3 regions of the Nonomuraea sp. IBHARD001 genome follow, and region 3 is predicted to be linked to each of the others. Evidence: riboswitches for the same ligand, from Rfam matches in the RefSeq annotation. Region 3 holds a riboswitch; each other region holds the start of a gene.
The links. Region 3 has a riboswitch for cobalamin ahead of ACTWNK_RS20430 (CbtB domain-containing protein). Riboswitches for the same ligand answer to the same signal wherever they lie in the genome.
Positions count from the first base shown of each region.

Region 1 (10,086 bases), 630 kb from region 3:
CGGCGAACGCGCGGCAGACCGTTCGACCGCGGCGCTGCGCCGCCTGGTGGCCACGACCGCAACGGTCCTGCGCCGCACGGCCGAGCGCGAGGCCGCCACCGCACGAGAGGTCCCCGCCGACCAGCTCGTGCCCGGCGACGTGATCAAGCTCGGGCCCGGCGACCTGGTCCCCGCCGACGTGCGGCTGCTGCGGGCCAAGGGGCTGACCGTGCACCAGGCCGCCCTCACCGGCGAGTCGGCCCCCGCCCCCAAACACGCGGCCGACCTGCCCGAAGGCGAGGCTCATCTGTGCTGGCAGGGCAGCAGCGTCGCCTCCGGCAGCGCGCTGGCCGTCGTCGTCGCCACCGGCGCCGCCACCCGCCTGGCGGGCAGCGGGCGGCCGTCTCGGGCGCGTCCTTCGCCGTTCAGGCGCTCGGTCAACGGCATCTCCTGGCTGCTGCTGCGCCTGACGCTGCTCATCCCGCCGATCGCGCTGCTGGCCAACGAGGTGGTGCACGACCGGGGGCCGCAGGCGCTGCCGTTCGCGCTGGCGGTCGCCGTCGGGCTGACGCCCGAGATGCTGCCCGTCATCGTCACCACCGTGCTCGCGCGCGGCGCCGCCGTCCTGGCCCGCGAGCGCGAGGTGATCGTACGGCGGCTGCCCGCCCTGCACGACCTGGGCGCCGTCGACGTCCTGTGCACCGACAAGACCGGCACGCTCACCTGCGACCGGCCCGAGGTCGAACGCAGCGTCGACGCCGGAGGCCGGGCCGACGCCCAGGTGCTGCGGCTGGCGGCGGCCAACGCCTTCTGGACGTTGCACCTGGCCGACCTGCCCGCACCCGACGCCCTCGACGAGGCCATCCTGCGCGCCTGCGACGACATCGCGCACGACAGGGCCGAAGGGGTGGACGCGCTCGGCTTCGACCCGGTGCGCCGCCTTTCGGCCGCACTCCTGGCCGTGCCGGGACGGCCGCACACCCTGGTGATCAAGGGGGCGGTCGAGGAGGTGCTGGCCCGCTGCGCCCTGCACGGCCCCGCCCGCGAGCGCGCCCGCGCGCACGCCGAACGGCTGGCCGCCGAAGGCCTGCGCGTCCTGGCCGTGGCGAGCGGGACCAGGCCCGCCGGGCACCGGGTCAGCGGCGACGAACGCGACCTCGACCTGGCCGGTTTCGTCGGCCTGCTGGACCGGCCCGCCCCCGACGCCGCCCGTGCGCTCGGCGCGCTGGCCCGGCGCCGGGTGGAGGTCAAGGTCCTCACCGGCGACCACGCCGCCACCGCCGCCCGCGTCTGCCGCGACCTCGGGCTGCGGCCCGGCCCGGTCGTCATCGGCGCGGACCTGGACGCGCTCGGCGACGACGAACTGGCCGACCTGGCCGTGCGCACCACCGTGTTCGCCCGCTGCACCCCCGCGCACAAGGCCCGCCTCGTGCACGCGCTGCGCCGCAGCGGCCGGGTCACCGGCTTCCTCGGCGACGGCGTCAACGACCTGCCCGCGATCGGCGCCGCCGACGTCGGCATCTGCCCGCGTGAGGCCGTCGACGTCACCCGGGAGGCGGCCGACGTGGTGCTGGCCGCGAAAGACCTCACCGCCATCGACGCGGCCATCGCCGTCGGCAGGGCCAGCACCGGCAACCTCGTCACCTACCTGCGGGTGGCGCTGTCGTCGAACTTCGGCAACGTGATCGCCATGGTCACCGCGGGCGTGCTGCTGCCGTTCCTGCCCATGTCGCCAGGCCAGGTGCTGGTGCAGAACCTCTGCTTCGACGCCGCCCAGCTCGCCTTCGCCTTCGACCGGCCAGACACCGCCGTCACCCGCCGCCCCGCCCGGCTGCGCCCGCGCGGCATCCTGGCCTTCATCGCCGCCTTCGGCACCCTCAACGCCCTGGCCGACCTGGCCACCTTCGGTGTCCTGCGCCACGCCCTGCCCTCCGGTGAGGAGGCCGCCTTCCACACCGGCTGGTTCGTGGAGAACCTCTTCACCCAGGCCCTGGTCATGCTCCTGCTGCGCCCCACCCTGCGCGTCTCGCGCCCCCTCGGCCTGGCCACCGCCGGGCTGGTCGCCGTCGCGCTGCTGGTGCCGCTCGCACCCGTGGGGCCGCTTCTGGGCCTGACGACCCTCCCGGCGCAGTACTACGTGCTGCTCGGCGTCATCGTGCTGCTGTACGGGGCGGCGCTGGCGATGCTGGCACGCGGGGGAGCGGGAAGGGGCGAGCAGGCGTGCCGATCGACGACGTGAAGCACGACGAGGCGCTCGCCGGGCTCAGCGGTTGACGAACACCGCCGGGCGTTTCTCGGTGAAGGCCGCCATGCCCTCCTTCTGGTCGGCGGTGGCGAAGGTGGCGTGGAAGAGGCGTCGTTCGAAGCGGACGCCTTCGGCCAGGGTGGTCTCGAAGGCGCGGTTGACGGCCTCCTTGGCCATCATCGCGATCGGCGTGGACATGGCGGCGATGGTGTCGGCCACCGACAGCGCCTCGGTCAGCAGGTCGGCGGCGGGCACGATCCTGGACACCAGCCCGGCGCGTTCGGCCTCGGCGGCGTCCATGGTGCGGCCGGTCAGGCACAGCTCCATCGCCTTGGCCTTGCCGACCGCGCGGGTCAGCCGCTGGGAGCCGCCGATGCCGGGCACGACGCCGAGCTTGATCTCCGGCTGCCCGAACACGGCCGTGTCGGCGGCCAGCAGCACGTCGCACATCATGGCCAGCTCGCACCCGCCGCCGAGCGCGTACCCGGCCACGGCCGCGACGGTCGGCTTGCGTACCTGGGCGAGCCGGTCCCAGGCGGCGAACCAGTCGCTGAGATAGACGTCCATGTAGTCGTGCGGGCGCATCTCCTTGATGTCGGCCCCGGCGGCGAACGCCCGCCCGGACCCGGTGATCACCACACAGCCGATGCCGGGATCGCGGTCGAAGGCGCCGGCCGCCTCCACGACCTCGTCCATCAGCCGCAGGTTGAGCGCGTTGAGCGCCTGCGGCCGGTTGAGGGTGATGAGGCCGACCCGGCCCCTGGTCTCGACGATGACGGTCTCGTAGGTGCTCATGAGCGCTCCCTGATGGCGTTGACGACCGCGGAGAAGTCCTGGGCGGCCCCGGCGCCCTCGGCGAAGGCCGCGTAGATCCGCTCGGCGTGCAGCCCGATCTCGGCGGCGACCCCGTGCGCCCGTACGGCGGCGGCGGCCAGGCCCAGGTCCTTGGCCATGAGCGACCCGGCGAACCCGGGCCGGTAGTCGTGGTTGGCGGGGCTGGCGGGCACCGGGCCGGGCACCGGGCAGTTGGCGGTCAGCGCCCAGCACTGCCCGGAGGCGGCCGACGCCACGTCGTACAAGGCCTGGTGGGAGAGGCCGAGACGCTCGCCCAGCACGAACGCCTCGCTGACGGCGATCATCGAGGCGCCCAGGATCATGTTGTTGCAGATCTTCGCCGCCTGCCCGGCGCCGGGACCGCCGCAGTGCACGACCCGGCGGCCCATGGCGGAAAGGACCGGTTCGGCGGCGGCGAAGTCGGCCTCGCCCGCGCCCACCATGAACGTCAGCGTCGCCGCGCCCGCGCCCGCCACACCGCCCGAGACCGGCGCGTCCAGCGCCCGATGCCCGGCCGCGACCGCCAGGGCCGCCGCCTCGCGCGCGTCGGCCACGTCGACGGTCGAGCAGTCGGCCAGCAGCGTGCCCGGCCGAAGGGCGGGAAGGATGCCGGCGTAGCAGCTCAGGACGTGCCGTCCGGCGGGCAGCATGGTGATGACCAGCTCCGCCGCCTCGACGGCGTCGCCCGCCGACGCGGCGGCCCGTACCCCGAGCGCGCTCGCCGCCCGCAGGGCCTCGGTGTCGAGGTCGAAGCCGTGCACGTCGTGGCCCGCCTTGGCCAGGTTGCCCGCCATGGGGGTGCCCATGTTGCCCAGGCCGATGAAGGCGATCCTCATGACGGCCCCAGCCCCCTGTCACCGAATGACGCTCCCAGCCCCCTGTCGCCGGACGACAGTCCCAGCTCCCCGTCGCCGAGGGGGGCGAAGAAGGCGGCGATCTCCCCGGCGGAGGCGGCCTGCGCCCAGCGCGGCGACCTGTCCTTGTCGATGACCTGGGCGCGGATGCCCTCACGCAGGTCGGGGTGGGCCAGCGCACGGCAGGAGACGCGGTACTCCTGGTCGAGCACCTCCCCGAGCGAGCCGAGCAGCCCGGCGCGCCGCACGGCCCGCAGCGTCACGCGCAGCGCGGTCGGCGCCTTGGCCGCGATCTGCTCGGCCGCCTCCTTGGCCGCGCCGTCGCCGCCGGCCAGCAGCTCCTCGACGATCTCCGGAACGCTCTCGGCCGCGTAACAGGCGTCGATCCAGTCGCGCCGCCCCGGCAGCACCGCGGCGGGCGGCGGCTCGGCCCAGGCCCGCAGCGCCCCCGCGACGCCGTCCTGGACCAGCGCCCGCTGGAAGGCCGGCAGCGCGGCCGAGGGCACGAAGTGGTCGGCGAGCCCGCAGGCGATGGCGTCTCCCGCCCCGATCGCGGCCCCGGTCAGCGCGAGATGCAGCCCGATCTCGCCCGGCGCGCGCGAGAGCAGGTACGTGCCGCCCACGTCGGGCACCAGCCCGATCCCGACCTCGGGCATCGCCAGCCGGGTGCGTTCGGTGACCACCCGCACGCTGCCGTGCGCCGAAACCCCGACGCCGCCCCCCATCACCAGCCCGTCCATGAGCGCCACGTACGGCTTGGCGTAGGCGGCGACATGGGCGTTGAGCCGGTACTCGTCGCGCCAGAAGGCGGGGGTGGCCAGGCCGCCTTCGCCGATGTCGTGGTAGATCGAGCGGATGTCGCCCCCGGCGCACAGGCCGCGCTCGCCCGCGCCGCTGATCAGCACGGCCTCGACCGCGTCGTCGCCCTCCCAGGCGCGCAGGGCGGCGTCGATGTGGCGGACCATCTCGTGGGTCAGCGCGTTGATGGCCTTGGGGCGGTTGAGCAGGATGTGGCCGACCGGTCCGGAGCGTGTGGTCTCGATGTCCATCAGGCGGCCCCGATCAGGCCTCGGGCGACGATGACGCGCATGATCTCGTTGGTCCCTTCGAGGATCTGGTGCACCCGCAGATCGCGCACGATCTTCTCGATGCCGTACTCGGTGAGATAGCCGTAGCCGCCGTGCAGCTGCAGAGCCCGGTCGGCCACGGCGAACCCGGTGTCGGTGACGAAACGTTTGGCCATCGCGCACAGTTCGACCGCCTTGGGGTCGCCCTCGTCGAGCGCCGTCGCCGCCCGCCACAGCAGCGCGCGTGCGGCCTCCAGCTCGGTGGCCATGTCGGCCAGCTGGAACTGCAGCCCCTGCGCCTGCGACAGCCGGGCGCCGAAGGCGTGCCTGTCGCCCAGGTAGGCGGTGCTGGCCTCCAGCGCCGCGCGCGCACCGCCGAGCGAGCAGGCGGCGATGCCGAGCCTGCCGCCGTTGAGGCCGCTCATCGCGATGCGGAAGCCGTCGCCCTCGCCGCCGAGCAGCCGGTCGGCGGGCACGCGCACGCCGTCGAGCACGACCTGGCGGGTGGGCTGGGCGTTCCACCCCATCTTCTCCTCGTTGCCGCCGAAGGACAGGCCGGGGTCGTCGCGTTCGACGACGAACGCCGACACCCCGTGCGCGCCGGAGGCTCCGGTGCGGGCCATGACGACATAGACCTGGGAGGCGCCCGCCCCCGAGACGAACTGCTTGACGCCGTCCAGGACGTAGTGGCCGCCGTCGCGCACCGCCCGGGTGGCCAGGGCCGCGGCGTCGGAACCGGCGCCGGGCTCGGTCAGGCAGTAGCTGGCCAGCGAGCGCATCGCACACAGGCCGGGCAGCCAGCGGGCGCGCTGGGCGGCGCTGCCGTACCGGTCGATCATCCAGGCGACCATGTTGTGGATGGAGAGGTACCCGGCGATGGAGGGGCAGCCGGTCGCCAGCGTCTCGAAGATCAGCGTGCCGTCGCGCCTGGACAGCGCCGAGCCGCCCGACTCCTCACCGACGTACACGCCGCCGAGACCGAGCTCGGCCGCCTTGACCAGCACGTCGACGGGGAAGTGCTTGCGCCGGTCCCAGTCGATGGCATGCGGCGCCAGGTGCTCGCGGGTGAACTCGCCGACCGCCTGCACGATCGCCGTCTGCTCCTGCGTGAGCGCGGGCATCGGCCTCACCCCATCGTCGGGATCGTGAAGCTGGCGCCGGTCCTGATGCCCGACGGCCAGCGGGAGGTGACGGTCTTGGTCTGGGTGAAGAACCGCACCGAGTCGGTACCGAACTGGTTGAGGTCGCCGAACATCGAGCGCTTCCACCCGCCGAAGGAGTGGTAGGCGACCGGCACCGGGATGGGCACGTTGACGCCGACCATGCCGGCGCCGACCCGGTGCACGAAGTCGCGTGCGGTGTCGCCGTCCCGGGTGAAGATCGCCACGCCGTTGCCGTACTCGTGCTCGCTCGGCAGCCGCAGCGCCTGCTCGTAGTCGCCCGCGCGCACGATCGACAGCACCGGGCCGAAGATCTCCTCGCGGTAGACGCGCATGGCGGGGGTGACGTGGTCGAACAGGGAGGGGCCGATGAAGAAGCCGCCCTCGCAGGGCGGGGTCAGCGTGCGGCCGTCGGCGACGAGTTCGGCGCCTTCGGCCACGCCGATCTCCAGGTAGTCGCGCACGCGCCGCAGGGCGTCGCGGCCGACCAGCGGGCCGAAGTCGGCCGACGGGTCGTCGGAGCGGCCCACGCGCAGGGCGGCGATCCTGTCGACGAGCTTGGCGCGCAGCGCCTCGGCGGTGTCCTCGCCCACGGGGACGGCCACCGAGACCGCCATGCAGCGTTCGCCCGCCGAGCCGTACCCGGCGCCGATCAGGGCGTCGGCCGCCTGGTCGAGGTCGGCGTCCGGCATGACGATCAGGTGGTTCTTGGCGCCGCCGAAGCAGTGCGCGCGTTTGCCGTGCGCGGTGGCGCCGGTGTAGACGTGCTCGGCGATCGCGGTCGAGCCGACGAAGGCGACCGCGGCGATGCGCCCGTCGGACAGCAGGGTGTCGACGGCCGCTTTGCCGCCGTGCACGACGTTCAGCACGCCGGGCGGCAGGCCCGCCTCGACGAACAGCTCCGCCAGGCGCAGCGGCACCGACGGGTCGCGTTCGGACGGCTTGAGCACGACGGCGTTTCCGCAGGCCAGGGCGGGCGCCGCCTGCCACAGCGGGATCATGGCGGGGAAGTTGAACGGCGTGATGCCGGCCACGACGCCCAGCGGCTGGCGCATGGAGTACACGTCGATGCCGGTGCCGGCGTTGTCGGTGTAGTCGCCCTTGAGCAGGTGCGGGATGCCCGCCGCGAACTCCACCACCTCAAGGCCGCGCTGGATGTCGCCGTCGGCGTCGGCCACGGTCTTGCCGTGCTCGGACGACAGCAGCCTGGCCAGGCTGCCGCGCTCGGCCTCGACCAGGCGCAGGAACGCCAGCAGCACCCGGGCGCGGCGCTGCGGGTTGCAGGCCGCCCACGCCGCCTGGGCGTCGGCGGCGTCGGCGATCGCCGTCCTGGTCTGCGCGGCCGTGGCCAGCGGCACCCTGGCCTGGACGGCGCCGGTGTTGGGGTCGTGGACCTCGCCGAAGGACCCGGACCCGCCGGGGACGTGCTTGCCGCCGATGAAATGCGTCAGTTCACGGATCATGAAGCCTGCTTTCGCCAGGTGGACCCGAGGATGGGCAAGGCGAGACGGGTCAGGGACGCGGCAGTGCCGTGGCCGTCGGGTCACCTGTGTCGCGGGCGCGCTGCGATGCCATGCGTGTTCGCTCCATCCTCGTGGACAACACGTGCTGGGCTCGCGGCCGGTATCCTGACTCCCGGATCAGCGCACGTCATCCGGCCTTCCCGGCTTTCGCCAGTGGCCCGTTGCCCAGCGATGACGCACATCCCCGGTCACAGTGGCGGGACCGTGCCGGATTCACACCGGCTTCCCTGCACCGCGAGCGTTCTCCCCGAAAATATAGTTGGACGTCCTACTAAGTCCAGCGGGCCGCCCTGTGGCGTACGCGACACCAGGGCCGCCGCGCGCTCACGCGGGGGAGTGCGGGCGCAGGACCATGAGCGGCCCCTCCGGGCTCGCCGTCATGGCGAAGGGGAAGCGGTCGAGCTCCAGGCAGAGGGCGACGTCGTCGGCGTGCACGCCCTGCCGTACGCCGGTGGCCAGTTCGGCGGCGGCGCGTGAGGCGGCGGCGCGGCTCAGGTAGGGGGCGGCATCGGTCTCGGCATCGGCGGTGCGGGCGGCGATGTACTGGGCGCAGGCCAGGTCCTCATCGGCCCGGCCGTCCTCGCCCGTGACCACGAACGTGACGCCGTCCTCGCCGCGAGCGCGCAGCAGCCCGGCCGTGGCCCCGGCCACCACGAAGGAGGCGCACAGCACCAGCGAGGCGTCCTTGACCGCGAGCGCGCCGACGGTGCCCGCCGTGGTCTTCTGCACGAGGGTACGGCCGCGCAGGTCGGCCGAGCGCAGCAGGCCGGGCGAGTTGACATGGTCGAAGCCGGGCGCGAGCGGCCCGTCCTTGAGCGCCGCCCAGCCCGGATTGCCGCTCTTGAGGTCCAGCGCCTCCTCCAGCGACCCGGCGAGCACGATCGCCTCGGCCCCCCGGGAGAAGGCCCAGGCGGCCACCGTGAAAGCACGCATGACGTCCACCACGACCGCGACGGACGGAACGCCGTCCAACTCCTCGATACCAACGAAACGAGCACTCATTCCGGACATGATCGCATGTGTCGTAGGTCATCCGATGTCTGGGGGTGTCGAGCGCAGCCGCTGGATCTCGGCCGCCGTGCTGTCGCGGGCCGCTCCCAGGAAGCGCAGGACGACGCCGAGCTCCTCCTCACCGAAATCGCCGAGATCCTCCCGCGTCCTGGCGATGAGTCCGGCATAGGCGCCGGAGACCCGCTCCAGGCCCTCCGGGGTGGGCTCGATGAGCACCCGCCTGCGATCGCCCGGGTCGGCCACCCGCCGCACGCAGCCCGCCGCGACCAGCCGGTCGATCATCCGCGAGGCCGATCCGGTCGTGAGGTTGACGTGCTTGGCCAGCACGCCCGGTGTCGTCGGCCCGTGCCGGCCCAGCACGTGCAGGCACTGCACGTCGGTGTCGGTGACGCCGAGCCGGGTGGCGACGAGGTTGTTGAGCTGGACGACCAGGATCGCCCAGACGGGGATCGCCTCCCCGACGATCTCGTCGGTCAGGGCCAGGGCCTGGGCGTGCGGGCCCGGTTTCGTCATCGCGAGCTCCCCTTCCTCCTGTATTGCTGCGTCGCGCAGCGATCGTGCTAGGTTTGCTGCGTTGCGCAGCTACTGTGTCGCGCAGCAATGCTATCGCATGCCCGTACGGCCGCCACCCTTGGAGGAGATCCGATGACCGAAGCTCCCTTCGTCGCCGTCGACCCGTTCGCGAGCGCCGTACGCGGGATCGGCGAGCCGCATGCCGCCTGCGCCGTCCTGCGGGCCGCGGGTCCCCTCGTCCGGGTCGAGGCCCCGGCCGGTGGGCCGGTGTGGATCGTCACCGACGACACGCTCGCCAGGCAGGTGTTCGTCCATCCGCACATCGTCAAGGACCCGGCCTGGGCGCCGCACGGCTGGGACCCGCGCACGGCGGGGCTGGAGCCGGCCGCCGCCGCGCAGCCGTCGCTCACCACGAGCGACGGCCCGGCGCACGAGAGGCTGCGCCGCGCGCACGCGCCGCTGTTCACCGCCAGGCGCATCGGCGGCTACGCCGCCCGCGTCACCGCACTGGCCCGCGACCTGCTCACCCGGGCCGCGGGCGATGGCGAGACGGTGGACCTGATGGCCGACTTCACCACCAGGTACCCGCTGAGCGTGGTCTGCGACGTGCTCGGCGTGCCGCCCGAGCGCATCGACCAGGCCATCGCCGCCTGCCGGGGCATGTACAGCGCCGACCCGGCCGAGGTGGGCGCGGCGATGGCCGCCTTCGGCGAACTGGCCGCCGCCGCGCTCGGCGAAGGCGGGGACGGCCTCGCCGTCGAACTGCGCGCCCGGGTGCCCGCCGAGCTCACCGAGCCGCAGCTGCACTACCTGCTGTTCACCCTCATCTACGCCGGGCAGCTCACCACCGACCCGTCGCTCGGCTTCCTGCTGGCCCGCCTCCTGGCCGGACACGAGGTG
Region 1 covers NZ_JBWBBW010000002.1:4,656,554-4,666,639, reverse strand. Annotated here, with positions in the region: gene mgtA (magnesium-translocating P-type ATPase) at 1-2,218, shown strand, start outside; gene ACTWNK_RS23435 (enoyl-CoA hydratase) at 2,243-3,019, opposite strand; gene mmsB (3-hydroxyisobutyrate dehydrogenase) at 3,016-3,894, opposite strand; gene ACTWNK_RS23425 (enoyl-CoA hydratase/isomerase family protein) at 3,891-4,961, opposite strand; gene ACTWNK_RS23420 (acyl-CoA dehydrogenase family protein) at 4,961-6,100, opposite strand; gene ACTWNK_RS23415 (CoA-acylating methylmalonate-semialdehyde dehydrogenase) at 6,106-7,602, opposite strand; cobalamin riboswitch at 7,741-7,914, opposite strand; gene ACTWNK_RS23410 (2-phosphosulfolactate phosphatase) at 7,987-8,664, opposite strand; gene ACTWNK_RS23405 (MarR family winged helix-turn-helix transcriptional regulator) at 8,692-9,186, opposite strand; gene ACTWNK_RS23400 (cytochrome P450 family protein) at 9,319-10,086, shown strand, end outside.
Region 1: another riboswitch for cobalamin. It lies ahead of ACTWNK_RS23415 (CoA-acylating methylmalonate-semialdehyde dehydrogenase); the one in region 3 lies ahead of ACTWNK_RS20430 (CbtB domain-containing protein).

Region 2 (10,086 bases), 550 kb from region 3:
ACGGCCGTCACCAGATCGGGCAGCGTCGACCCCACGAACGCCGCCAGGCCGTTGATCTCACCCGTCAGCCTGCGCAGCAACTCCCCCCTGCGATTGGCCTCGACGAAGCGCAGCGGCGCGGTCCCGACGGCGGCGGTCGCCCGCTCCCGCAGCCCGGCGAGCGCGAGCTCGCCCACCCTGATCAGCCGGTAGCGCGAGGCCCAGGTGAGCACCCCTCCGGCCGCGACCAGCCCGAGCAGCACCAGCGCCCAGCCGAACGCGCCTGCCGCGTCACCGCCGCCCGCCGCGTCCACCACCTTGCCGACGCTCCCGGTCACCCCGACGGCCATCGCCGCGCCCGCCAGGTTCAGCACGACGACGACGGCGAAGGCGACCCGGTGCCCGCGCAGGTACACCGAGGCCCTGCGGAACACCGCACGCTGGTCGGGCAGCTCGCTCAGCGACAACGACTCAGACATGGGAGCTCCCGGGTACGGCGGGCAGGACCGAGCCGCCCTCGACGACGATCTGACGGTCGGCCAGGGCCAGGACGGCCGGGGAGTGCCCGGCGAACACGACGGCCTTGTCCGAGGTGGCGGCACGGAGCCTGGCCAGGACCTGCGACTCGGTCGCGGCGTCGAGCGCCGAGGTGACGTCGTCGAGCAGCAGGACGGGACTGTCGCGCAGCAGCGCGCGTGCCAAGGTGATGAGCTGGCGCTGACCGCCGGACAGGGCGCCGCCGCGCTCGCCCACCTGGGTGCCGAGGCCGTCGCCGAGCCCGGCCAGGGCCAGGTCGAGCCCGGCGACCTGGGCGGCGGCCTCGACCTGGGCGTCGGTGTAGTCGCCGCTCAGCCGCAGGTTCTCCATGATCGTGCCGTGCAGCAGCAGCGGCCCTTCGGCGACGAACCCCACCGTCGCGTGCAGCACATCGGGCTCGACGTCGCGCAGCGGCACGCCGCCCAGCGTGACCTCGCCGTCGGCGGGCACGAGCCTGGCCAGCGCCCGCAGCAGGGTGCTCTTGCCCGACCCGGTCGCGCCGGTCAGCACCACCCACTCGCCGGGCCCGGCGCTCAGGTCGAGCGGCCCGATGGGCGCCCTGCCCTCGCGCCTGACGCTCACCCCTTCGGCCCGCAGGACGCCGTGGCCGGGCAGCACGCCTTCGCCGGTGGTCGTCTCGGGCAGGGCGAGGATCTCCTCGATCCGCGCCGCCGCGACGCGCGCCTCGGCCCGGTCGCCGAGCCTGGCGGTCATCACATTGACGGCCAGCGCCACCGTGCCCATCCACAGCACGAACGTGGTCAGCGTGCCGACCGTCAGCCGCCCTTCGGCCACCGCGGGCCCGCCGACCAGCAGCCCGGCCGCCACCGCCAGCAGCGGCACCACGTACGCGGTCGCCTCCCACAGGGACCCGACCGAGGCCAGCCGCATCGTGCCACGCGTGACCGAGGCGCTGTGGCCGTGATGGCGCTCGACCATGATCCGGCCCGCGCCCACCCCGCGCAGCGGCAGCAGCGCCGTCAGCAGTTCCTCGGCGGCGGCGCTGCGTCTGCCGTGCGCCTGCGACAGCTCCTGCGCCCGCCGGTCGAACAGCGGCGGGAAGATCCGGTTGACCACCAGCAGCACCGGCACGGTCAGCGCCGCGACCAGCAGCAGCAGCGGGTCGAGCCCGGCCAGCGCCGGGGTCAGCACGAGCGCGGTGATGCCGATGACCACCCAGGTCGTCAGCCCGTGCACCCACACCAGCACGGCGTCGACGTCCCGTGTCGCCCGGGTGGTCAGGTCGCCGAAGCTGCCGGTGCGCCGCCGCATCGTCTCGGTGTCGAGCGCCAGCACCGCGCCGAGCAGTCGCGTGCGCAGCCACGCCCCGGCCCTGGCGTCGGCCATCGTCGCGCCGACCTGCCAGCCGCGCATGCCCGCGTACTCCACCGCCGCCGCCGCGACGAACGCCGCACCCCAGGCCGCGGCCATCGGCGCCGAGCCCGCGCGTACCCCGTTGTCGACGGCCTTGCCGAGCAGCCACGGCAGGCTCAGGAAGGCCAGCTGCCGCAGCGCCGCCGCGCCCATCGCCCGCAACAGGTCGGGCCTCACCCGGACCAGGCACTGACGCAGCAGGTCCTGTCCTTTCGCACGTTTCACGCCAGCAGGCTAGGAGCGGGCGCGCCGCCGGGGTCAAAGCCAGAGCGCAGGCCGTCGAAGCGGCCGTCCGATCACGCGCCCGGTGCCATGACCTGGCCACCTGGTTGGATCCGGGAGCCGCGCGCGGCCCTAGCCTGGGGGCCGATCGCCACCAGTGAAGGAGCAGCGCCGATGTCCAGCCGCAGTCCTCGACGAGTCGTCGCCTTTCCCATCGTGCTGAGGGAGCTGACGGTGGCGCGGGTGGTGAACCTCACGCCCGGCATGCGGCGCGTCACCCTGACCGGCCCGCAGCTGCGCGCCTTCCACCGCGACGGCCTCGACCTGCCCGCGCTCAGCTCCGAAGGCTTCGACGACCACGTGAAGATGTTCTTCGCGGCCGAGGGCGAGGAGCTGCCGCTGCTGCCCGGCCAGAACATCAGCAGCCTCGACTGGCCCCAGGACGAACGCCCGATCGCCAAGGACTACACGCCGAGGCGCTACGACCCGGAGGCGGGCGAGATCGACTTCGACTTCGTCAGGCACGGCGACGGGCCCGCCGCCACCTGGGCCGAACGGGCCGAGCCCGGGCAGCGCACCTGGATCGCCGGTCCGAAGATGTCGCACAGCCAGCCCGAAGGCGTCGACTGGCTGCTCATCGCGGGCGACGAGACCGCACTGCCCGCGATCGGCCGCTGGCTGGAGGAGATGCCCGAAGGCGTCAGGGCGAAGGTGTTCATCGAGATCGGCCAGGACGACCACCGGCAGGAGCTGGTCACCAAGGCCGACGCCGACATCGTCTGGCTCTCGCGCGAGGGCGCGCCCGCCGGCACCACGACCGTGCTGGAGCAGGCGATCCGGGCATGCGAATGGCTGCCGGGCACGGTGTTCGCCTGGGCGGCGGGCGAGGCGATCACCCTCAAGGGCATCAGGCGTCACCTCGCCGTCGACCGGCAGGTGCCGCGCGAGCACACCCACATCACCGGCTACTGGCGGCGCACCGAGCCCCTGCCCGGCGCGGCCGAGTCCGAGCCGGAGGAGAACGAGGCACACGACCGGCTGCACGAGCTGACCGACCTGGCGCCCGGCTTCGCGATCAGAGCCGCCGTCACGATCGGCCTCGTCGACCTGATCCACCAGGGCGTCCGCGACGAGGCCGAACTGGCCCGCCGTACGGAGACCGGGCCCAGGGCGCTCGCGGCGCTGCTGACCTACCTCGTCTCGCTCGACGTGCTCGCCGTCCGCGACGACGGCTACCACCTGACGCCGATCAGCGAGGAACTCGTCGAGGACGACCACTCGGCGGACGAGTACCACCTCGACGGCGCGCCCGCCGCACTCGAACTGTCGCTCTCGGGCCTCGTGCACACCCTGCGCACCGGTACGGCGAGCTACCGCACGGCGTCGGGGGAGGCGCTCGGCCAGGCGATCAGGACCGACGCCAGGCTCGGCGGCACCGCACGCGCCGAGGTCGAGGACATCGCACGCTGGATCGCGCCCGGTGTGCTCGGCGCCTACGACTGGGCGGGGGCGAGCACGCTCACGGCCGCGGGCAACGGTGTCGGCACGATCGTCAACGCCCTGGTCAAGGCGTACCCGCAGCTGCGTGTGCGGATCGGCGCGATGCCGTCGGCGCTGGGCGTGCTGCGTGAGGAGATCCTCGACGCGGACGTCGTGGCCAAGGTCGAGCTGGTTCCGGCCTCCGGCCCGGTGCCGCCCGCGGGGGCCGGGCTGTTGCTGCTGTCACACCTGCTGGGCTGGCTGCCCGACGAGGACGCCGTCCAGGTGCTGACCGAGACGGCCGCCGCTCTCGCGCCGGGCGGCAGGATCGTCCTGGTGGAGGAGTTCCAGCCGGGCGACTTCGACGACCCGGACGTCGCCCTGCAGCACCTGCGGCTGAGCTGCGCGTTCGGCTCCGGGCTGCGCGGCGCCGCACGGCTGACCGAGCTGGCCGAGTCGGCCGGGCTGCGGGTCGTCCGGGCGGCGGACATCGGCTGGGACCACCGGCTGTGGGTGCTGGAGGCCGCCGGCTGACGGACGCCCGGAGGTGTTGACCCATGGTTGATAGTGAGTGTTTACTATCAACCATGGCGGAAGGGCGGCGTCCCCGGGTGGACGCGAGTCGGCGGCGGGAGCAGATCCTGCGGGCCGCGCTGGCCGAGTTCAGCCAGAAGGGCCTGCACGGCGGCTCCACCGTGGTGATCGCCCAGCAGGTCGGCATCTCGCATCCCAACCTGTTCCGCCTCTTCTCCACCAAGAAGGAGCTCTTCCTCGCCGTTCTCACCCGGCTGTTCGAGACGATCGACCGCGAGATGGTCAGGCGCGGCGGTGAGGCGGCGGCCGATCCCATTCCGGCGATGGCGAACGCCTGGGGCGTGCTGATGGACGACCGGGCGCTGATGCTGATCATGCTCCAGGGCTACGCGGCCTGCGACGACGACGACATCCGCGCGCTGATGACCCGCTCGACCCGGGAGGTCTTCGAGCGGGTCGAGGCCATGCCCGGCGTGGGCGAGGACAAGGCGCACCGCTTTCTCGCCGAGGGGATGTTCTACATGGTGGCGGCGGCGATGGATCTGCCCGCCCTGGCCGGGGAGGACGCGTGGGCCGAGCGTTTCCTGGCCTCGGGCTGAACCGTTTCTCTTTTTTTTCGGCGTTTGATAGTGACCACTCACTACATAGGAGAACGACATGACCACGACCGTCGCCGGGCGTACCCTCTGGGGCCTGTTAGCCCTGTTCGCCGCCGGTATCGCCGTCTTCGCCCTGCAGCCGTACCTGACCGGGGACCCCTCGCTCAGCAACATCCCGCTCAACACCGGCGTCGCGCCGCACTACCTGTCGCTCGTGATGCACGCGGTGCCCGGCGGCCTGGCGCTGCTCACCGGGCCGCTGCAGTTCCACGCCGGGCTACGCGGGCGATACCCCAGGGCGCATCGCGTGACCGGGCGCGTGTACATGATCAGCGTCGTGCTGGCGAGCGCCGCGGCGCTGTTCGCCGCCACCGTCTCCATCAGCGGCATCTCCGTGCAGGTCGCCTTCTACCTGCTGTCGGCGGCCTGGCTCTACAGCCTCTACCAGGCCTACCGCGCCATCCGCAGGGGGGACGTGCGCGAGCACCGGGTCTGGATGATCCGCAACTACGCGCTCACGTTCGCGGCGGTGAGCCTGCGCCTGTTCCTCATCGCCGGGATGACGGCCGCCCAGTCCTTCCCGCATCTGAGCTTCGACGAGGTCTACACGACGAGCGGCTGGGCCTCCATCGTGGTCAACTCCCTCGTCGCCGAGTACTTCATCGTGCACCGCATCCTGCTCCGCCGAAAGCCACGAGCCACCGCGGCGGCGTCCGGGTCCGCCTGAGGCTCGCGCCGAAGGCCCGGCGTGATCGTCTCGCGCCGGGCCTTCGGGGGGTCAGCTGTTCGTCTCGGCTCTGACCAGGCGGGCCGCGGCCGTCAGGCTCTCCAGCGAGGCCCGGGTCTCGGCCCAGCCGCGCGTCTTCAGGCCGCAGTCCGGATTGCCCCACAGCCGGTCGATCGGGATCGCGGCCAGCCCCTCGCGCAGCAGCGAGGCGACCTCCTGCACGCCGGGCACGCGCGGCGAGTGGATGTCGTAGACGCCGGGGCCGACCTCACGCGGGTACCCGGCCCCGGCCAGCTCGTGCGCCACCTGCATGTGCGAACGGGCCGCCTCCAGGCTGATCACGTCGGCGTCGAGGTCGTCGATCGCGCCCAGGATCTCGCCGAACTCCGCGTAGCACATGTGCGTGTGGATCTGCGTGTCCTCCGCGACCGAGGCCGTGGCCAGGCGGAACGCCTCGGTCGCCCAGGCCAGGTAGGCGGCCCTGCCGGAGGCGCGCAGCGGGAGCGTCTCGCGCAGGGCGGGCTCGTCCACCTGGATGACGGCCGTGCCCGCCGCCTCCAGGTCGGCCACCTCGTCGCGCAGCGCCAGCGCGACCTGCCTGGCGGTCTCGCCCAGCGGCTGGTCGTCGCGGACGAACGACCACGCCAGCATCGTCACCGGCCCGGTCAGCATGCCCTTGACCGGCCTGTCGGTCTGCGACTGCGCGTAGGTCGTCCAGCGCAGCGTCATCGGCTCCGGCCTGGACACGTCGCCCGCCAGGATCGGCGGCCGTACGTACCTGGTGCCGTAGGACTGCACCCAGCCGTTCAGCGTGGCCACATAGCCGGTGAGCTGCTCGGCGAAGTACTGGACCATGTCGTTGCGCTCCGGCTCGCCGTGCACCAGGACGTCGAGCCCGGCCGCCTCCTGGAAGGCGAGCACCTGCCTGATCTCGGCCGCGATCCGCTCGTCGTAGTCCGTCTCGCCGATGCGCCCGGCCCGCAGGTCGGCCCGTGCCGTACGCAGCTCGGCGGTCTGCGGGAAGGACCCGATGGTCGTCGTCGGCAGCGGCGGCAGCCCCAGCCGCTCCCGCTGCGCCCCGGCCCGCTTCTCGTACGGCGTCGCGCGACGCGTGTCGGCCTCGGTCACGGCCTCGGCCCGCGCGCGTACGGCGGGGTCGCGGGTGAGCGCGGAGGAGGCGCGTGCGGCACGGGCCGCCCTGTTGGCCGCGAACGACTGCGCGATCGCGTCCGGCCCCTCGGTCAGCGCCCTGGTCAGCGTGACCACCTCGGCGCTCTTCTGCGCGGCGAACGCCAGCCAGGCGGCGATCTCGGGATCGATCTCCGTCTCGGCGGCGGCGTCGACCGGCACGTGCAGCAGCGAGCAGGACGCGGACACGTCCAGGCGCTCGGCCTGGCCCAGCAGTGCGGCCAGGGTGCTCAGCGACTGGTCCAGGTCGTTGATCCACACATTGCGCCCGTCGACCACACCCGCGATCAGCCGCTTGCCCGGCAGGCCGCCGAGCGCCGTCAGGTCCTCCAGGTTGGCGGCGGCGGGCCCGGTGAAGTCGATCGCCAGCCCCTCGACGGGCGCGGCGGCCAGCACCGGCAGCGCCTCGCCCAGCCGGTCGAAGTAGCTCGCGACGACGATCTGCGGCCGGTCGGTGAGCGAGCCGAGCCGCGCGTAGGCGGAGGCGACCGCGTCGAGCACCTCGCGCGGCCGGTCCTGCACCAGCGCGGGCTCGTCGAGCTGCACCCAGGCGGCTCCCTCGGCCCGCAGTGCGGCGAGCACCTCGGCATAGACGGGCAGCAGCCGCTCCAGCAGCGACAGCGGGTCGAATCCGGGGTCGACGCCGGGCGCGGCCTTGGCCAGCAGCAGGTAGGTGACGGGCCCGACCAGGACCGGCCTGGCCGCGTGCCCCTGCGCGACGGCCTCGCGCAGCTCGGCGACCTGCTTGGCCGGATCGGCCGTGAACACGGTGTCAGGCCCGAGCTCGGGCACCAGGTAGTGGTAGTTGGTGTCGAACCACTTCGTCATCTCCAGCGGCGCGACCTCCTGCGTGCCCCTGGCCATGGCGAAGTACCCGTCCAGTGGGTCGGCCGCCACGGCCGCGCGGTGGCGCTCGGGCACGGCGCCGACCATGACGGTGGTGTCCAGCACGTGGTCGTACAGGGAGAAGTCGCCGGTGGGCAGTTCGGCGAGCCCGGCGTCGGCCAGGCGCCGCCAGGTGTCGCGGCGCAGCACGGCCGAGGTGGCATGCAGTTCGGCGGCGCTCACCCGGCCGGCCCAGTAGCCCTCGACGGCCTTCTTGAGCTCACGGTCGGGGCCCTGGCGCGGATGGCCGTACACGGTGGCCAGTGAGCCGGGGGAAGCAGCGGTGTCGGTCACGAAACTCTCCTTCGCGAGTCACGGGTGACCCCGACGGGTCCCGGGACGCGAAGGCACGACCGCGAGGCGGCGTGCGACGCCGCCGACCGGGTCAGCCGGCCCGCCCACGAGGCCATCGACGTCGCCGCGCGCGGACGCGCACGGGCAGTGGCAGGTCTTCGGACTCGTGGGCGTGCTGCTCGTGCCTAGTGGCCGTCGCTTCCCTGATCCGCGTGCGGATCCAGTGCATGTGACGGCGGTCGTTCCCACTCACCGCTGCGGGGCAGTCCCGGATTCACACCGGGTTCCCTCTTGCGACGCGCCTGCCCGGCTGGCAGGGCGAACCGACTGCACGCACCACCATAGGCCGCCCCGGCCCGAGCGCAAAGCCGGGAGCCCCGATCACCGCCCGGATCGGCGGGAGGGCGGAAAGCCGGGAGCCCGATCACTACCTCGATGGGCGGGAGGGCAGACTGTGCCGGGTGAAGCGAATCCTCATCATCGGCATCGGCGCCGGGGACCCCGGCCACCTCACCCTGCGGGCGGTCGAGGCCATCGCCTCGGCCGACGTGTTCTTCGTCCTGGGCAAGGGCGAGGCCAAGCACGACCTGCTCGACCTGCGCCGGACGATGATCGAGACGCATGCCCGCCCGCCGTACCGTGTGGTCGAGGCGGCCGATCCGGAACGCGACCGGACCACGCCCGCCTACACCGAGGCGGTCGAGCGGTGGCGCTCGCGGCGGGCCGGGCTGTACGAGGCGTTCGTCCGCGAGGAGCTGGGCGACGGCCAGGTCGGGGCGATCCTGGTGTGGGGCGATCCCGGGCTCTACGACAGCACGCTGGCCGGGATCGAGGAGGTGCTGGCCAAGGGGGAGGTCGCCTTCGAGTACGAGGTGGTCGCGGGCATCACGAGCGTGTCGGCGCTGACCGCCGCGCACCGCACCAGCCTGACCAGTGTCGCCAAGCCCGTGCACATCACTACCGGCCGCCGCCTGGCCGCCGAGGGGCCTGACGCCGACGACGTGGCGGTCATGCTCGACGCGCACTGCGCCTTCGCCGGGCTGGGCGAGGAGTACCACATCTACTGGGGGGCCTACCTCGGCACGCCCGACGAGATCCTCGTCTCGGGACCGGTGCCCGAGGTGGCCGAACGCATCAAGGAGTTGCGCGCCGCCGCACGCGAGCGCAAGGGGTGGATCATGGACACGTACCTGCTGCGACGCGTGACGCCCGGCGCGTAGGGGCTTGCCCGCCGGGCGCTTGCCCCTCCTCCTCACGCCAGGGGCAGGGTCCCGCGTTGCGGTCTGACCCGGCGTGGCGGGGTGAAGGCGTGCAGGCCGAGGATGTCGGGCATGGGGGCCAGGCCGGGACCGCCCGCCTCGATCCAGGCGGCGATGTCGCCGGCCGCGCCCGGATGGTTGACCAGGCCGAGCCACACCGGCCTGCCGCCCGCCGCCCTGCCCTCGGGCGAGGGCCGTACGACGACCACATTGGCCTGCTCGCACACGTCCAGGCACTCGCTGAGGCGTACCTCGGCGATCTCCGACAGCAGGCGCACCTGTTCGTCGTGGTCGAGCGCGGGCACCTTGCGTGTGCTGCCGCAGCAGCAGTCCCTGCAGACGGTCAGGCCGCTCATCGTCGTCCTTCGGGGGAGGGGCGCCATTGGGCGCTGCGGGTCGGCGGGTCGATCAGCGCGCAGTCGCCGCACATCCCGCCGCCGGGCAGCCGGTAGTACAGGCAGCACGTGCGCCTGACGAAGAAGGGCGCTCCGGGCACCGGCTGGATCAGCTCGCCGCCCCCGCGCAGCACGCCCAGCCCGAGCAGCTCACGCCCGAGCGCCGTGGCCCGCCCGCCGAGCCCCGGCCTGGCCAGCACCAGGGCGCGTACGGCTCCCGCAAGCGCCGACGCCGCATTGCCCCACAGCAGGCCGGGCGAGATCTTCACCACGCCGAGCACGGCCTGGACCAGCGGCGCCAGCAGGCCGGTGGCGACGACGCGGTAGAGGTGCGCCGCGCTCTCCCCGGGTGTGAAAGGGGCGGCGCGCCCGTCCAGCACGGCCACCCGCAGCGGGAGCATGCTGCCGGAGGCGGGACGCCAGTGCAGCAGGGCCGGGTCGAGCTCGACCAGCACCCCGTGCGCCACCGCCGCGCCGAGCACCGGCGACCAGGTGCGCGAGGCCAGGCCCTGGAACAGGATCGAGGCCGCCACCCTGCGCTCGGCGGCGCCCAGCCGCTCGGCGACCTCGTCGATCTTGGCGGCCAGCGGCCCCTTCGCGTCGTGCAGGTCGGT
Region 2 covers NZ_JBWBBW010000002.1:3,480,523-3,490,608, forward strand. Annotated here, with positions in the region: gene ACTWNK_RS18050 (ABC transporter ATP-binding protein) at 1-458, opposite strand, end outside; gene ACTWNK_RS18055 (ABC transporter ATP-binding protein) at 451-2,115, opposite strand; gene ACTWNK_RS18060 (SIP domain-containing protein) at 2,287-4,125, shown strand; gene ACTWNK_RS18065 (TetR/AcrR family transcriptional regulator) at 4,179-4,724, shown strand; gene ACTWNK_RS18070 (DUF2306 domain-containing protein) at 4,783-5,451, shown strand; gene metE (5-methyltetrahydropteroyltriglutamate--homocysteine S-methyltransferase) at 5,503-7,818, opposite strand; cobalamin riboswitch at 7,951-8,162, opposite strand; gene cobF (precorrin-6A synthase (deacetylating)) at 8,280-9,038, shown strand; gene ACTWNK_RS18085 (hypothetical protein) at 9,071-9,433, opposite strand; gene ACTWNK_RS18090 ((2Fe-2S)-binding protein) at 9,430-10,086, opposite strand, start outside.
Region 2: another riboswitch for cobalamin. It lies ahead of metE (5-methyltetrahydropteroyltriglutamate--homocysteine S-methyltransferase); the one in region 3 lies ahead of ACTWNK_RS20430 (CbtB domain-containing protein).

Region 3 (10,086 bases):
CGTCACCAGGTCGGCCAGCTCCAGCAGCCTCGCGGGCGCGTCCCTGCCGGTGATCACCACATGCTGGCCGCCCGGCCTGGCCTTCAGCGTGTCCAGGACGTCGTCGAGGTCGATCCAGCCCCACTTGAGCGGGTAGGTGAACTCATCCAGCACATAGAAGCGGTAGCGCTCGGCCGCCAGGTCGCGCTTGATCTGCTCCCAGCCTTCGCGGGCCTGCTCGGCGTGGTCGTCGCCGGTGCCGGGCCGCTGGATCCACGACCAGCCTTCGCCCATCTTGTGCCAGGTCACCTCGCCGCCCTCGCCGCTGGCGCCGAGCACGGTCAGCGCGCGTTCCTCGCCGATGCGCCATTTGGCCGACTTCACGAACTGGAACACGCCGATCGGCCAGCCCTGGTTCCAGGCCCGCAACGCCATGCCGAACGCCGCGGTCGACTTGCCCTTGCCGGTGCCCGTGTGCACCATGAGCAGCGGTCTGGTCCTGCGCTGGCGGGTGGTGAGCCCGTCGTCCGGCACACTGTCCGGCTTTCCCTGCGGCATGCTCAGCCCGCCTTCCTGTGATCGTGTGCCGTGCTCGCCCTGACCAGGTCGCCGAGCCCGGCGAGGGAGTCCAGGCGTACGTTCCGCGCGCCCATGACCGCCGCCAGGCGTTCGGCCAGGCCGAGCCGTACCATGCCGTCCTCGCAGTCGACGACGATGCAGGCCAGGCCGGTGAACAGGGCCGCAGCCCTCGCCACGTCGCCGCCGGAGGTGGCGCGGCCGTCGGTGACGACGACCACGAGCGGGCGCCTGGCCGGGTCGCGCAGCCGTTCGACGCGCAGCACCTCGGCCGCCCTGGTCAGCCCGGCGGCCAGCGGTGTGCGCCCGCCGGTCGGCAGCTCGCGCAGCCTGGCGGCTCCCGCCTCGACCGACGAGGTCGGCGGCAGGGCCACGACGGCTCCCGCACCCCTGAACGTCACCAGGCCGATCTTGTCCCGGCGCTGGTAGGCGTCCAGGAGCAGGCTGAGCACGGCCGTCTTGACCGCGGTCATGCGCTTGCGCGCCGCCATGGAACCGCTGGCGTCCACGACGAACAGCACGAGGTTGCCCTCCCTGCCCTCGCGCACCGCCTCACGCAGGTCACCGCCGTGGATCAGCAGGCCGGGCCCCTTGCGGCCGCGCTCCCGCTGGTACGGCGCCGCCGCGCCCAGCGTCGCCGCCAGGTGCAGGTCGCGCAGCCTGCCGCGCGGCATCCGCGAGCCGGTCGTACGGCCGTGCGGGGTGCGGGCGCGCGACCGCCTGCCGGACGCGCCCTCGCCCAGGCCGGGGACCTTGAGCAGGGGGACGCGGTAGGGCTTGTCGGGGGCGGCGACGGCGAGGGGGACGAGGGCCGCGGTGGGGTCGTCGCCCGGGGGCGCCTGGGAGTCGTCCGGAGGGGAGCCGTCCTGCTGGGCGGACGGGGGTGGAGGGGCGTTCCGGCCGGCTTCGGCGTCGGAGGAGGGGGCGTCGGTGTCGGAGGCTTCGGGGGCATCGGGGGCGCGGTCCTCGGCAGGCCCGTCCTCAGGCCCCGCGTCCGGATCACCCGGGTCGTCCGGGGTGTCGTCGGGGTCGTCCTCGTCGGTCTGGGCGAGGAGTTCCTCCAGCTTGGCCTCGTCAAGGCCGGGGGCGTCGAACGGGTCGCGGCGGCGGCGGTGCGGCAGGGCCAGCCTTGCCGCCTGCCGTACGTCCTCGGTGGTGACCTTGGCGCGGCCCGACCATGCGGCGTGCGCGACGGCGGCGTTGGCGGTGACCAGGTCGGCGCGCAGGCCGTCGACCTCGAAGGCGGCGCACACGGTGGCGATCTGGCGCAGCCGCGCGTCGGGCAGGACGACGGCGGCCACCCTGGCCCTGGCCGAGGCGATGCTGGCGGCCAGCGCCGCCTCCTGCTCGCGCCAGCGCGCGGCGAACGCCCCGGGATCGGCGTCGAAGGCCAGGCGGCGGCGCACGACCTCGGCGCGTTCCACCGGATCGCGTGAGGCGCGTACCTCGACGGTGAGGCCGAAGCGGTCGAGCAGCTGCGGGCGCAGCTCGCCCTCCTCCGGGTTCATGGTGCCCACCAGCAGGAACCTGGCGGCGTGCCGCACCGACACGGCCTCGCGCTCCACATAGTTGGTGCCGAGCGCGGCGGCGTCGAGCAGCAGGTCGACCAGGTGGTCGTGCAGCAGGTTCACCTCGTCGACATAGAGCACGCCCCGATGGGCCGCGGCCAGCAGGCCGGGCTCGAACGCCTTCACGCCCTCGGTCAGCGCCCGCTCCAGGTCGAGCGAGCCGACCAGCCTGTCCTCGGCCGCGCCCACCGGCAGCTCCACCAGCGCGGCGGCCCTGACCTGCGATCCCGCGCCCTTCTCGTGCGGCCCGTCGGGGCAGGAGGCGTCGGGCGCGGCGGGGTCGCAGCCGAACCGGCAGCCCGATACCACCTCCACCGGCGGCAGCTGGGCGGCCAGCGCCCTGACGATCGTGGACTTGGCGGTGCCCTTCTCGCCTCGCACCAGGACGCCGCCCACGCGTGGCGAGACGGCGTTCAGCACCAGTGCGAGCTTGAGGTCCGCCAGGCCGACGACGGCGCTGAACGGATAGGCAGGGATCACGAAGGGACCTTCCTGTTGACGTAGGCGATCCGCCAGCCGTTCCCGGCGGCGGTCAGCTCGGTGAAGGACAGGGGGGCGAGGTCGAAGCGCAGGCCCGCGGACGACGGCAGCCCGAGCGCGTGACACAGCCCGGCGCGGATCAGCCCCGCGTCGCCGATCAGCACGACGCTCTCCCCCAGCCTGGCGTGCGAGGCGGCCCCGAACACCGCCAGCCTGGCCGCCACCCGGTCGACCATGGCGTCGAGGCTCTCCCCGCCGTGCGGCGCCGACCCGGCATCGGCCAGCCACCCGGCCAGCGCCTGCGGCTCCTCCACGGCGACCGCCGCGTACGGCAGGCCGCTCCAGCGCCCGTGGTCGGCCTCGGCCAGCACGTCCTCGGCGACCGGCGTCAGGCCGAGCGCCCGGCCGGTCGCCATGGCGGAGGGATGCGGCGCGCATCTGCACACCACCGCCCCCCGCGCCCAGCGCGCGACGGCGTCGCGCAACTGCGTGGCCTTGGCCAGCGCCGCCGGGTCCGGCCGATCGGCCGGATCGAGCGACCCGGGGGCGGTTCGGCCCTCCAGAGGAGGGCCGGGCTCCCGGCTCGCGGTCCGTGCGCCTGCCCCTGCCCCGCCCGGCAAAGCGGCGGGCCGGGGGCCGTGGGCGTCCAGGACGGGGGTGCCGGGGAAGCGGGCTTCGCGCATGCCCGGGGTCATGGCCTGCCTGACGAACAGCAGGCGACGACCTGCGGGCATGCCGCTCAGCCCGGTGAGGTCGCCGGGACGGCGCGCAGGTCGCGGGTGCGGGCGGCGCGGTCGCCGACATAGCCGAACAGCACGCCGAACGCCGTCCAGAACACCAGCTGCGTCCCGAGCGAGGCCAGCCTGAACTCCCAGAGCAGCGAGGCGGGGAAGCCTTCGGCGACCTCGTCGATCTTCGGCAGCAGCAGCCACGCGGCCACGACCGGCACCAGGAAGGCCAGGACCGCACCGCCCCACTTGGCCCACGGCCCGCTGCCCGGCGACACCCTGCGCGCGGTGGCGACCGCGACGGCGGTGGCGGCGAGGCCGACCAGCACCATGACCACGTACAGCAGGGTCCTGCTGTTGATGGTCTCGGGATCCCCCACCGCCGGAGGGTTGGCCGGATATTTCAGGAACGGTACAACGATGACGGCGACGAAAGCCGTGGCCGAGGCCACGACGGCCAGGGCGGCGTCCGAGCGGGGACCGACCCGGCCGCGCAGCCCGGCGAACACGAGGGCGAACACGCCGCCGACCGCGACGCCGTACAGGCCGAGTGCGAGGAAGAGGCCGGCCTTCTGCATGGGTCTGGTGACCTCGGCCTCCTCGTGCGAGTGGCCGTCGGCGGGCTCGGGCTCGGCCGCGGGGGGCGCGGCGGCCGCCGCAGCCTCCTCGATGGCGATGGCCGCGTCGACGCGCGGCTCCCCGAGCGTGAAGGCGAAGGCAGCGGCGATCAGTCCGGCGACCAGCCCCACGAGCAGGCCCCGGACGAGCAGGGTGCGTACCACGACGTCCCCTAGTGGCAGGGCACGCCGAGCAGGTGACGCCCGTCGTGCATGAGTTCGTGGAGGAACGTACCCGTCTGCGAGATGGCGCCGTTGTCCATCAGCACCAGATACGCCAGCAGCAGGAACACCGGCACGGCCAGCAGCCAAGGGCGCAGGCTGGGCAAGGGCACGGTCGTCGGACCGGTCAGGTCACTCATCAGGCCTCCTTAGGGATCACGCGTCCCAATGCATGAGGACGCGGCGGCCAAGAGACCTGGCTCCCGGGCTCAAGGCCCGGATACAGTGGCGCGACCGCACCGGCATCTCACCGGATTTCCCATCGGCCACCGCGAAATCATCCGGAACGTATCGTTTTCCATCACGCCCGTCAACAACGTCGCCTAGGGTAGGAAGGCTGTTCATGCTCACCGTCGACGACGTACGCCGACTGGCCGTCACCCTCCCCCGGACCACCGAACACCTGATCAGGGACAGGGTGAAGTTCAGGGTCGGCTCGATCGTCTACGTCGCCTTCTCCCGCGACGAGACCCTCATGGGCTTCGGCTTCCCCAAGGAGGAGCGCGCGGCCCTGGTCGCCGCCGAGCCGGAGAAGTTCCTGCTTCCGCCCGAGTCGAGCATGCGCTACCAGTGGGTGATGGCCAGGATGTCGGCCCTGGGCGCCGACGAGATGCGCGAGCTGGTCGTGGACGCCTGGCGCATGTGCGTCCCGAAGAAGCTCCGCGTCCTCGTCGACGACCGCGGCCACCCGGTGCCCTGAGCGGTCAGTCCGGCTCGTGGCGCACCGGCGCGAAGCTCTGCCGTACGGCGGCGCGCACGTCGGGCACGGCGCCTGCCGCCCGCGCCTGGACCAGGGCGTTGCCGAGCGCGGTGGCCTCGGCCGGACCCGCGAGGACCGGCAGGCCGCACGCGCGTGCGGTCAGGCGGCACAGCAGGGCGTTGCGCGAGCCGCCGCCGACCAGGTGCACGACCTCCACAGGGCGGCCCGACAGCCTGACCGCGTCCTCGATCGCACGGCGGTGCCCCTCGGCCAGCGAGTCCAGCACGCACCGCACGGTCTCGGCCCGGGTCGCGGGCGGACGCAGGCCCGCGCGCACGCAGGCGTCGGCGATCCTGGCCGGCATGTCGCCCGGCGGCTGGAAGGCCGGGTCCGAGACGTCCACGACCGGCCCGCCCCGCACCTCGGCCGCCCCGGCCAGCAGGCCGTCCAGGTCGGCCGTGCCCCAGGTACGCAGGCACTCCTGCAGCAGCCACAGGCCCGTGACGTTGCGCAGGAACCTGACCGTGCCGTCGAGGCCCGCCTCGTTGGTGAACCCGGCGGCCCCGGCCTCGGCCGTCGTCACGGGCGCGTCCAGCTCGAGCCCGGCCAGCGACCAGGTGCCGCACGAGATGTAGGCGAAGGCGGGCCCGGCGGCGGGCACCGCGGCCACGGCCGAGGCCGTGTCGTGCGAGGCGACGGCGAGCACCGGCGTGCCGTCGCCGGTGACGCCCAGCCGCTCGCCCGGCGCGGCGATCGGCGGGAACAGGGACGCGTCGATGCCGAGCTCGCCCATCAGCGCGGTGTCCCACGCCTGGGTACGCGGGTCGAGGAGCTGGGTGGTCGAGGCGTTGGTCAGCTCGGCGCCGATCCGGCCCGTCAGCCAGTACACGATCAGGTCGGGCACCAGCAGCAGCGTCCTGGCCGCCGCGAGTTGCGCCGACCCGGCGGCCGAGCGCAACTGGTTGACGGTGTTGAACGGCTGCCACGCGATGCCCGTGCGCTCCCACAGTCCCGGGTCGCCGACCGATGAGGTACGGCCGTCGCGGTAGTGCACGGGGTTGCCGAGCAGCCGCCCGTCGGCGTCGAGCAGCCCGTAGTCGACCGCCCAGCCGTCCACGCCGATCCCGTCGACCGGCCCGGCCGCGCGCAGCCCTTCGAGCACGCCGCGGTGCAGGCGCAGGACGTCCCAGTGCAGGACGCCGCCCGCCCGCACCGGCACGTTCGCGAACCTGTGCGCCTCGCGCAGCCGCACGTCCGCGCCGCCGGGCCCGATCTCGGCCACCACGACCCGCCCGCTGGAGGCGCCGAGGTCGACGGCGGCCCACCGCGTGTGCGTGGGTCGTGTGCTCATCGGTCGTGTGTTCATCGCAGGAACGCCGCGGCGACGCCCGCGTCGACGGGCACCAGCAGCCCGGTCGTGCGGGTGAGCGTGGTCAGCGCGAACACGGCGTCGGCGACGTGCTCGGGCAGCACCTCGCGCTTGAGCAGCGTGCGCCCGGCGTAGAAGACGCCCAGGTCGGCCTCGGCCACGCCGTACACGGCGGCGCGCTTGGCGCCCCAGCCTCCGGCGAAGATGCCGGAGCCGCGGACGACGCCGTCGGGGTTGACGCCGTTGACGCGGATGCCGAACCCGCCGAGCTCGGCCGCCAGCAGCCGTACCTGGTGCGCCTGGTCGGCCTTGGCCGCGCCGTAGGCGACGTTGTCGGGCCCGGCGAACACGGCGTTCTTCGAGGCGATGTAGACGATGTCGCCGCCGAGCCCCTGCTCGACCATGACCCGGGCGCTCTCCCTCGACACCAGGAAGGAGCCGCGTGCCATCACGTCGTGCTGCAGGTCCCAGTCGGCCACCGTGGTGTCGAGCAGCGGTCGCGACAACGACAGCCCGGCATTGTTGACGACCAGGTCGAGCCCGCCGAAGGCGAGCACCGCCTGCCGTACGGCCGAGCGGACCTGCTCCTCGGAGGTGACGTCCACCTCGACGGCGACGGCCACGTCGGGCGAGCCGATCGAGGCGGCGACCTCGCGGGCGGCGGCCGGGTCGCGGTCGGCGACGACCACGCACGCGCCCTCGGCCGCCAGGCGGCGCGCGGTCGCGGCGCCGATGCCGGAGCCACCGCCCGTGACCAGGGCGATCCTGGCGGCCAGCGGCTTGGGCGCGGGCATCCGGCGCAGCTTGGCCTCCTCCAGCTCCCAGTACTCGATGCGGAACTTCTCCGCCTCCGGGATCGGCGCGTAGGTGGAGACGGACTCGGCGCCGCGCATCACCTGGACGGCGTTGAGGTAGAACTCGCCCGCCACCCTGGCGGTCTGCTTGTCCCTGCCGAAGGAGAGCATGCCGACGCCGGGCAGCAGCACGATGGCGGGATCGGCGCCACGCATCGGCGGCGAGCCGGGCGTGGCGTGCCTGGCGTAGTAGGCGGCGTAGGCGGCGCGGTAGTCGGCGTGCAGCTCCCGCAGCCTGGCCTCGACCTCGGCGAGCGGCGCGTCGCCCGGCAGGTCGAGCACCATCGGCGCGACCTTGGTGCGCAGGAAGTGGTCGGGGCAGGAGGTGCCGAGCGCGGCCAGGCGCGGGTGTTCGGCGCGTGCCACGAAGTCGAGCACCTCGGGCGAGTCGGTGAAGTGCCCCACGACCGGCAGGTCACTGGCGGCCAGCCCGCGCACCAGCGGCAGCAGGTCGGCCGCGCGCTCGCGTCTGGCCTGCGGGTCCAGCGTCCGGTGGATCACCTCGCCGAAGGGGTCGGGACGGCCGTGCTCGGCGAGGTACGACTCGGCGGTGCGGATGATCTCCAGGGATCTGGCCTGGCACTCCTGCGACGTCGCGCCCCACGCGGTGATGCCGTGGCCGCCGAGCACGACGCCGATGGCCTCGGGGTGCTCGCGTTCGACGGCGGCGATGTCGAGGCCGAGCTGGAAGCCGGGCCGCCGCCAGGGCACCCAGACGACCCGGTCGCCGAAGATCCGCCGGGTGAGCTCGGGCCCGTCGGCGGCCGTGGCGATCGCGATGCCCGCGTCCGGGTGCAGGTGGTCGACATGTGCGGCGGCGAGCAGGCCGTGCATGGCGGTGTCGATGGAGGGCGCGGCGCCGCCCCGCCCGTACAGGCAGTGCTCGAACGCGGCCACCATCTCGTCCTCGCGCTCCACACCCGGGTAGCGCCCGGCGAGCGCCCGCAGGCGCTCCAGCCTGAGTACGGCCAGGCCGTCCGGTGTGAGGGTGCCGAGGTCGCCGCCCGAGCCCTTGACCCACAGCAGGTCGACGGGCTCGGCGGTGACCGGGTCGAGCTCGCGGCCCTTGGCCGAGGTGTTGCCGCCCGCGTAGTTGGTGTTGCGCGGGTCGGCGCCCAGCGCGTTGGAGCGGGCGACCAGGTCGCCGACGGGCGTGTGTCCGGTGCTCACGCGCCCCACCCCGCCTGCACGCCGCCGACCCGCTCGGCCACGATCCGCTCGGCGTGTCCCGATCTGGCGTAGGCGGCCATGGGGTCGGGGTCGAGCCCCTGTTCCCGGCGCACCTCGGCCAGCAGCGGGCGCACATCGGTGGCGAAGGCGTCCATGAAGACGGCGTTGGCGCCGAGCACGTCGCCCGCGCGCTGCGCCTCGGCCAGGGCGGCCCGGTCCAGCAGCAGGGCCTTGGCCGTGGCCTCCTGGACGTTCATGACCGAGCGGATCTGGCCGGGGATCCTGGGCTCGATGTTGTGGCACTGGTCGAGCATGAACGCGACGTTCCCGTCGTAGCCGCCGCCCGCGACGACCTCGGTCATGATCCGGTAGAGCTGGAAGGGATCGGCGGCCCCCGCCATCAGGTCGTCGTCGGCGTAGAAGCGGGAGTTGAGGTCGAACCCGCCGAGCTTGCCCGCCCGCAGCAGGAACGCGACCAGGAACTCGATGTTAACGCCCGGCGCGTGGTGGCCGGTGTCGACGACGACCTCGGCCTTGTCGCCGAGCGTGAGGCAGTGCGCGTAGGCGGTGCCCCAGTCGGGCACGTCGGTGGTGTAGAAGGCGGGCTCGAAGAGCTTGTACTCCAGCAGCATCCGCTGCCCTTCGCCGAGCCGCGCGTAGACCTGCCCGAGCGCCTCGGCCAGCCGGTCCTGCCTGGCCCTGACGTCGTCCTGGCCCGGGTAGTTGGTGCCGTCGGCGAACCACAGCTTGAGTACGGCCGACCCGGTCTCGTCCATGACGTCGATGCAGTGCAGCAGGTGCTCCAGCGCCTTGCGCCTGATCACCGGGTCGGGGTTGGCGACGCTGCCGAGCCGGTAGTCGTCGTCCTGGAAGAGGTTGGCGTTGATCGCGCCGATGCCGAGACCGAGGTCGCGGGCGTGCTCGGCCAGGCGGGCGTAGGAGTCGGTGCGGTCCCAGGGGATGTGCAGGGCCACGGTGGGCGCGACGCCGGTGAAGCGGTGCACCTGGGCGGCGTCGGCGATCTTCTCGAAGGGGTCGCGGGGCGCGCCCTGCTGGGCGAACACCTTGAAGCGGGTGCCCGAGTTGCCGAACGCCCACGAGGGCGTCTCGATGTGCTGGCGGCGGAGCAGGTCCTTGACCGTGGGAGGGATGCGCTGCACGCGGCTTCCCTTTCAGCTAGTAAAACGTTTTAATCGACGCCATGGACGGTAGAGGCCCGCCTTCACGGCTGTCAACGGCGCGTTCACGGCTGTCGACGGGGCCGCCCGTCGCTCAGGGCGTGGTGATCCGGTACAGCTCGCCCGCCAGCTTCGTCGTGCGCCTGACCGACTCGCGCCAGGTCGCCCCCACCGGCTGCGCGGTCAGCAGGGCCAGCACGTAGCGCTCGTCCTTGCCGACCAGACCGGTCGTGTGCAGCACCGGCCGCCCCAGATCGGGTACGGCACGCGCCCGCGCGTGCCCGGCGGGCGCGGCCCGCAGCCAGGACGCCGACACTCGCGAGCACGCCACCGGCGGCACCGTGCCGAACCCGGACCAGCCCTGCTTGACCGCCCACGGCTTCGGCACGGCGTCCGGGATGCCGAACGTCTGGTCGAAGCCGTCGGTGCCGCACGGCGTCGACCGGCGCAGATGGCCGAGCACGGTGTCGCGCACCCTCGGCTCGGCCTGTCTGAGCAGGTAGAGATAGGTCCTGGTCACGTCATAGGCGCTCAGCGAGACATAGCCCCAGAAGCCGGGCTTGGTGGCGGGCGGCGGCGCGGTGTCGGCCAGGCCGAGCTTCCTCGCCATGCGTTCGACGATCGCGCCCTGGCCGCCGAGTGTCC
Region 3 covers NZ_JBWBBW010000002.1:4,027,038-4,037,123, reverse strand. Annotated here, with positions in the region: gene cobO (cob(I)yrinic acid a,c-diamide adenosyltransferase) at 1-537, opposite strand, end outside; gene ACTWNK_RS20445 (putative cobaltochelatase) at 540-2,603, opposite strand; gene ACTWNK_RS20440 (histidine phosphatase family protein) at 2,600-3,337, opposite strand; gene ACTWNK_RS20435 (CbtA family protein) at 3,343-4,113, opposite strand; gene ACTWNK_RS20430 (CbtB domain-containing protein) at 4,122-4,310, opposite strand; adenosylcobalamin (AdoCbl) riboswitch at 4,311-4,457, opposite strand; gene ACTWNK_RS20425 (MmcQ/YjbR family DNA-binding protein) at 4,514-4,870, shown strand; gene ACTWNK_RS20420 (rhamnulokinase) at 4,875-6,221, opposite strand; gene ACTWNK_RS20415 (bifunctional aldolase/short-chain dehydrogenase) at 6,233-8,272, opposite strand; gene rhaI (L-rhamnose isomerase) at 8,260-9,423, opposite strand; gene ACTWNK_RS20405 (hypothetical protein) at 9,536-10,086, opposite strand, start outside.